One region of the Melaminivora jejuensis genome, then DNA from elsewhere that is predicted to be linked to it. Evidence: predicted binding sites of a transcription regulator. Region 1 holds the regulator's gene; the other holds the start of a gene.
The links. Region 1 encodes FNR, which switches genes on or off when oxygen is low (the NO sensors DNR and NnrR bind a similar motif). Its sites were predicted from a motif close to TTGATNNNNATCAA; they were not measured.

Region 1 (3,183 bases):
CCCTGCTCGGCCATACCCTGCAGCTGCTGCAGTTCGGAATCGAAGTAGCTGCGGAAATCGATCAGCCAGGATTGCTCCAGCGGCTCGAACAGCAGCTTGCCCTGGCACATCAGCGCCATGATGGCCGCGCGGCGTACCAGATCATCACGGCTGAGCGCCAAGCCCCGGGCGATGGGCAGATGTCCCCGGTTGATGGCATCGTAATATTCATCCAGCGTCTTGACGTTCTGGCTGTAGGTCGCGCCCACCCGGCCAATGGCCGAGACACCCAGAGCAATGAGATCGCAATCGGGCTGTGTGCTGTAGCCCTGGAAATTGCGATGCAGCCGCCCCTGCCGCTTGGCGACAGCCAGCGCATCCTCGGGAAGTGCAAAGTGATCCATACCTATATAGGTATAGCCGACCTCATTGAAGATATCCAGCCCCAGCGCCAGCATGGTCAGCTTAGCCGAAGCCATGGGCAACTCGGCCGTCACGATGCGGCGCTGTGGCTTGAAGCGCTCTGGCAGATGGGCATAGGCATACATGGCGATCCGGTCGGGACGCAACTGCGCCACCTGCCTGAGTGTGCGCTCAAAGGACTCCGGCGTCTGCCGGGGCAGGCCGTAGATCAAGTCCACGTTGATGGATTCGAAGCCCAGGCGACGCGCACTCTCCACCAGCGCGAACACTTTTTCCGCCGGCTGGATGCGATGCACGGCCTTTTGCACTTCGGGATCGAAATCCTGCACCCCGAAGCTCAGGCGGTTAAAGCCCAACTCAGCCAGCAGGGCCAGACGCTGCTCGTCCACGGTGCGCGGATCGACCTCGATGGAGTATTCCCCGCCAGGCACCAGCGTGAAGCTGCGCTTGATCATGGACATTAATTCGCGCAGACCATCGTCGGACAGGAAGGTCGGCGTGCCGCCACCCAGGTGCAACTGGCTAATCTGCTGCCCGACACCGCAATGCGCGGTGTGCAGATCGATCTCGCGACTGAGGTAGCGCAGGTAGACGTCGGCGCGCTCCGGATGGCGTGTGATGATCTTGTTGCACGCGCAGTAGTAGCACAGCGACTCGCAGAACGGAATGTGTACGTACAGGGAGAGCGGCAGAGCCTTGCCTACCGAGCCGACCCGGCGCTGCTGCAGCGCAATGACGTACTCATCCTCGCCGAACGCCTCGACGAACCGGTCAGCCGTCGGATAGGAGGTGTAGCGGGGGCCGGAGACGTCAAAGCGGCGCAGCAGCTCGGGGGTGACAACAGTCATGATGAGAATTCCTTGCGTAATTTGTCACTGTGCCCCAGGGGTACCCTATGGTCTTGATTATGATCAAGCCCACACCATGTCGGAAAAATGACAATCCCGGGCTCCGACACTTATCCTGCCCGGGGTCAATGACGAGGCAGCGCACGTTCGGAGGTAAGCTCACGCCATGAAAAGGGAAAACACGCCGCCCCAGCTCCAGGCCATCAAGGTGGCCTGCTCCAACTGCAACCTGCGTGAACTGTGCATGCCGGTCGGTCTCGAAGAGCACCAGCTCAAGCGCATCGACGATGTGGTTGCCATGCGTCGCAAGGTCAAGCGTGGCGGCACCCTGTTTCGTAACGGAGAGGCGTTCACCTCCCTGTTTGCGATCCGCACGGGATTTTTCAAGACCTGCGTGGCCACGGAGGATGGGCGCGATCAGGTCACCGGTTTTCAGATGGCCGGCGAGATCATCGGTCTGGACGGAATCGTCAACGATCATCACACCTGCGATGCCGTGGCACTGGAGGATGCGGAAGTTTGCGTCATGCCCTTTGACCGCATCGAAGAGCTGTCGCGCGAGGTGACGGCACTGCAGACGCATGTCCACAAGATCATGAGCCGTGAAATCGTGCGCGAGCATGGCGTCATGCTGCTGCTGGGCAGCATGAGGGCCGACGAGCGCTTGGCAGCCTTCCTGCTGAACCTGGTGCAGCGTCTGCACGCACGCGGTTTCTCCCAATCCGAATTGATCCTGCGCATGACCCGCGAGGAAATCGGCAGCTACCTCGGGCTGAAGCTGGAAACCGTCAGCCGCACCTTCTCGAAATTCGTCGAGGATGGCATCGTCGAGGTCAAGCAGCGCCATGTCCGCATCGTGGACACGGCAGCACTCAGGCGCATCGTGAACAGTCAACAGGCCTGTCACTGACACGACCCTGCAAGCGCTCCTCAACCCGGGCTTGAAAACGAAAAAGGCAATGTGCTGCGGCACATTGCCTTTTTCCTTGCGCCCGCGATCTGCCTCTGGCCTGCACGACGGGCAAGCCGAAGGCCGCAGATCAGCAGATCAGCAGATCAGTTCATAGGCGTCTTCTTGCCATCCGGATAGTGGTAGAGAGTGATGGCCGGGTTCTTCATCTCTCCATTGGATTCAAAGGCGATATTGGCCGTCACGCCCTTGTAGTTCGACTTGAGCAGTTCGGGGATATAGACCTTGGGATCCCAGGAGCCGGCACGCTTCATGGCATCAGCCAAAAGCATGGTGGCGTCATAGGTATAAGGGCTGTAGATCTGGTATTGATTGGGATATTTGGCGTCGTATTTGGCTTTCCACGCCATGCCGCCAGGCATCTTGGCCAGAGAAGCCCCCCCTCGGCACACACCATATTGCTCAGGGTCTTGGCGCCAGCCGTCAATTTGGCGATCTCGGTCGTACACAGTCCATCACCGCCAAAGAATTTGACATTGCTCATGCCCAACTGCTCCATCTGACGCAGCATGGGGCCAGCCTGCGGATCCATGCCACCGTAGAAGATGGCATCGGGATTCTTGGACTTGATGGCTGTCAGGATGGCCATGAAGTCGGTGGCCTTGTCGGTGGTGAACTGCTCATCCACGACCTTGATGCCCTTTTCTGCAGCCACCTTCTTGAACACGCTGGCCAGGCCCTGGCCATAGGCCGTGCGGTCATCGACGACGGCCACTGTCTTGAGCTTGAGCGTCTCGGAAGCATAGGCCGCCAGACCCGCGCCCAATGCGTTGTCATTGGCAATGATGCGGAACGTGGTCTTGTAGCCCGGCTTGGACAAGTTGGGGTTGGTGGCAGCGCCAGTAACGTGCGGGATGCCGCAGTCGTTGTAGACCTTGGCTGCAGGGATGGTCGTGCCCGAGTTCAAGTGGCCCACAACACCGGCTGCCTTGGCGTCGCACAGCTTTTGCGCGGCAGCAGTAC
Region 2 (3,183 bases), 130 kb from region 1:
GGAGGTCTTCGGCCCAGTGCTGGCCGCCATGCCCTTTGACGATGAGGAGCAGGCCGTGCAACTGGCCAACGGCACGCGCTACGGCCTGGTGGCGGGCGTGTGGACGCGCGACGGCGCGCGCCAGCTGCGCCTGGCGCGGCGGCTGGCTTCGGGCCAGGTCTTCATCAACAACTACGGCGCCGCCGGCGGTGTGGAGTTGCCTTTTGGCGGCGTGAAATCCAGCGGCCACGGGCGCGAGAAGGGTTTTGAGGCGCTGTACGGCTTCACCACGCTCAAGACCGTGGCCATACGCCACGGCTGAGGCGGGCCTGCCCGGCTGCGATGATGCTACTCAAAGCATAGCTGTCATCGCTTGCTGGAAAAGGGTTTGAGCCGGATTTTGCTGGTATTTACTGGTGTTTTCCGGTATCCGGCCAGCCTCAGCCCAGGATTTCCTGGAGCGCCGCCTCGTACTGGGCGGTCAGCTCGTCCATGACCTCCAGCATACGTTCGCTGGCCTTGGCCACGTCTTCCAGGGCGCGGGCCTCGGGCGGGCGCTTGAGGGTGGTCTCCAGGAAGATCCACTGCGCCTGCCCCAGCTCCAGCGTGCCCCGGATGGCCGAGGTGCTGACCGGCGCCTTGGCCAGATCGGCCAGCGAGGTCTGGAACAGCGCCGCATCCTGCGCCATCTGCTCGCGCACGCCGCTGCCGGCCAGGCCGGACATGACAAAGCCGTAGTTGCGCGCCAGGCGCTGCGACAACATGCGCTGACGCCCCGCGATGTTGACCAGGCGCGCCGTGGGCACGGGCGAGAGCTGCTCCAGCGCCTGCGTGGCCTTGTCGGCCGCATCCAGCATGGCTTCGGACTGCTTGATGACGGCCAGATAGCCGTCCTTGGAGACGGGTTGGTCGAGCAGCGCATCCAGCTGCTGCGCGGCCTGGCGCAGGCTGGCCAGCAGGCGCGCCACCTCGGCGGGCCAGCTTTGCTCGTTCAACTCGCGCAGCCCCGCCTTGATCTGCTTGCGCGAGTGCTCCAGCCAGTCGCGCGAGCGCCCGGGCAGCACCTGCAGATACATCTGGCCATAGACCTTGGCCACCCGCTGCGACAGCGCGCGAAAGCGCGCCGTTCGGTTGATGGTCGAGGCCAGGGCCGGGCGCGCCGGAGCCTGGGCTGGAGCAGGCGCCTGGGCGCGCGCGCCCAGGCTGGGCAGCAGGGCAAGCGCTGCAAGCTGCAGCACGACCTGCCGCTTCGAGCGATGCACAGACGAGCCCGGCAGTGCTGCCGGGGGCGTATGGAGGCGGGAGCAGTGAACGTGTTGCATGGCCGGAAATTATCTGGAGGCACTGCCGACGATGCTTGAGGTACGTCAAAGCGGCAAAGCCCTGCGGCGGCTGCGTGCAAAAACGATACGGCACAATTTGTGCCCATGGCCGAAAGAGTCATCCCCATCGCGGATCAGCGCGCGCCGGTGCTCCAGCCCGTGGTGCCGGTCGTTGATGCCTGCCAGGCTCCTAGCGGCCTGCTGCTGGACGCCCGGGGCCGGCCACTGCGCGATCTGCGCATCAGCGTGACCGACCGCTGCAACTTCCGCTGCAGCTACTGCATGCCAAAGGAAGTCTTCGACCAGCACTACCGCTATCTGCCGCACGGCGATCTGCTGAGCTTCGAGGAGATCACCCGCGTGGCGCGGCTGTTTCTGGCGCACGGCGTGCGCAAGCTGCGCCTGACGGGCGGCGAGCCGCTGCTGCGCAAGGATCTGGAGCGCCTGGTCGAGCAGCTGGCGGCGCTGCGCACCGTCGATGGCCGCGCGCCCGACCTGACGCTGACCACCAACGGCTCGCTGCTGGCGCGCAAGGCGCGCGCGCTCAAGGCGGCTGGCCTGTCGCGCGTCACTGTGAGCCTGGACAGCCTGGACGACGCGGTGTTCCGGCGCATGAACGACATGGATTTTCCGGTGGCCGGCGTGCTGGAGGGCATCGCCGCTGCCAGGGACGCCGGCTTTGATCACCTCAAGGTCAACATGGTGGTCAAGCGCGGCACCAACGACCATGAGATCCCGGCCATGGCGCGCTACTTCCGCGGCACCGGCATCACGCTGCGCTTCATCGAATACATGGACGTGGGCGCCACCAATGGCTGGCGCATGGATCAGGTGCTGCCGTCCGCCCAAGTCATCGCTCGGCTGCAGGCCGAGCTGCCGCTGGTGCCGCTGGCGGCCAGCGCCCCTGGCGAGACCGCCAAGCGCTGGGGCTGGGCCGGCCCGGACGGTCGCCACGACCCGGCGCTGGGCGAGATCGGCGTCATCAGCAGCGTGACCCAGGCGTTTTGCGGCGACTGCAACCGCGCCCGCCTGTCCATGGAAGGGCGGCTGTACCTGTGCCTGTTTGCCAGCCAGGGCTGGGATTTGCGCAGCCTGCTGCGCGGCGGCGTGAGCGACGAGCAGCTGCTGGGCGCGGTGGCCGGCATCTGGGGCCAACGCAGCGACCGCTACTCGGAGCTGCGCGCCAGCCTGCCCGCCGACAGCGGCAGCAGTGGCACGCGGCGCATCGAGATGAGCTACATCGGCGGCTGATCGGCGCGCTCCGGGCCGGTGCTGCCCGGCCCGTCCATCCAGCCCATCCCCGCGCCCCCATGCCGCCCCAATCCACCCGCATGATCGCGTTGCAGGACATCGCGGCGCAAGATATCACCGCGCTGGTGCTGGCCGGCGGGCGCGCCACGCGCATGGGCGGCGTGGACAAGGGCCTGCAGCCCTTTCGCGGCACGCCCCTGGCGCTGCACGCCGCGCGGCGCGTGCAGCCGCAGGTGGGCAGCGTGCTGATCAACGCCAACCGCCATCTGGACACCTACCGCAGTTGGGGCCTGCCCGTGGTCAGCGACGCCGACGAGAGTTTTGCCGGGCCGCTGGCCGGCTTCGCTGCCGGCCTGGCGCATTGCCGCACGCCCTGGCTGCTGGCGCTGGCCTGCGACACGCCGCTGTTTGCGCATGACCTGGCGCAGCGCCTGGCGGCAGCGGCCTGCGGGGCCGGCGCGCCCATCGCCATTGCTGCCGCACCGCAGCACGGGCAGGAGGCAGGCAACGGGGCAAGAGAGGCAGCGCAAGATGGGGCAGGGCCGCCGCTGCACATGCATCCGGCGCTGTGCCTGCTGCACGTCTCGCTGCTGCCCGACCTGCAGCAGTTCCTGGCCGGCGGGGGCCGGCG

Region 2: IDM45_RS06875 (type IV pili methyl-accepting chemotaxis transducer N-terminal domain-containing protein) is a predicted target of FNR. The motif match lies at 1,337-1,350, and genes of this name have one in related genera.

The regions. Positions count from the first base shown of each region.
Region 1 is NZ_JACWIJ010000002.1:1,296,456-1,299,638, forward strand. Features, by position in the region: gene hemN (oxygen-independent coproporphyrinogen III oxidase) at 1-1,250, opposite strand, end outside; gene fnr (fumarate/nitrate reduction transcriptional regulator Fnr) at 1,417-2,160, shown strand; partial or broken gene IDM45_RS06260 (branched-chain amino acid ABC transporter substrate-binding protein) at 2,307-3,183, opposite strand, start outside.
Region 2 is NZ_JACWIJ010000002.1:1,422,927-1,426,109, reverse strand. Features, by position in the region: gene IDM45_RS06880 (aldehyde dehydrogenase family protein) at 1-301, shown strand, start outside; gene IDM45_RS06875 (type IV pili methyl-accepting chemotaxis transducer N-terminal domain-containing protein) at 420-1,217, opposite strand; gene moaA (GTP 3',8-cyclase MoaA) at 1,407-2,552, shown strand; gene mobA (molybdenum cofactor guanylyltransferase MobA) at 2,612-3,183, shown strand, end outside.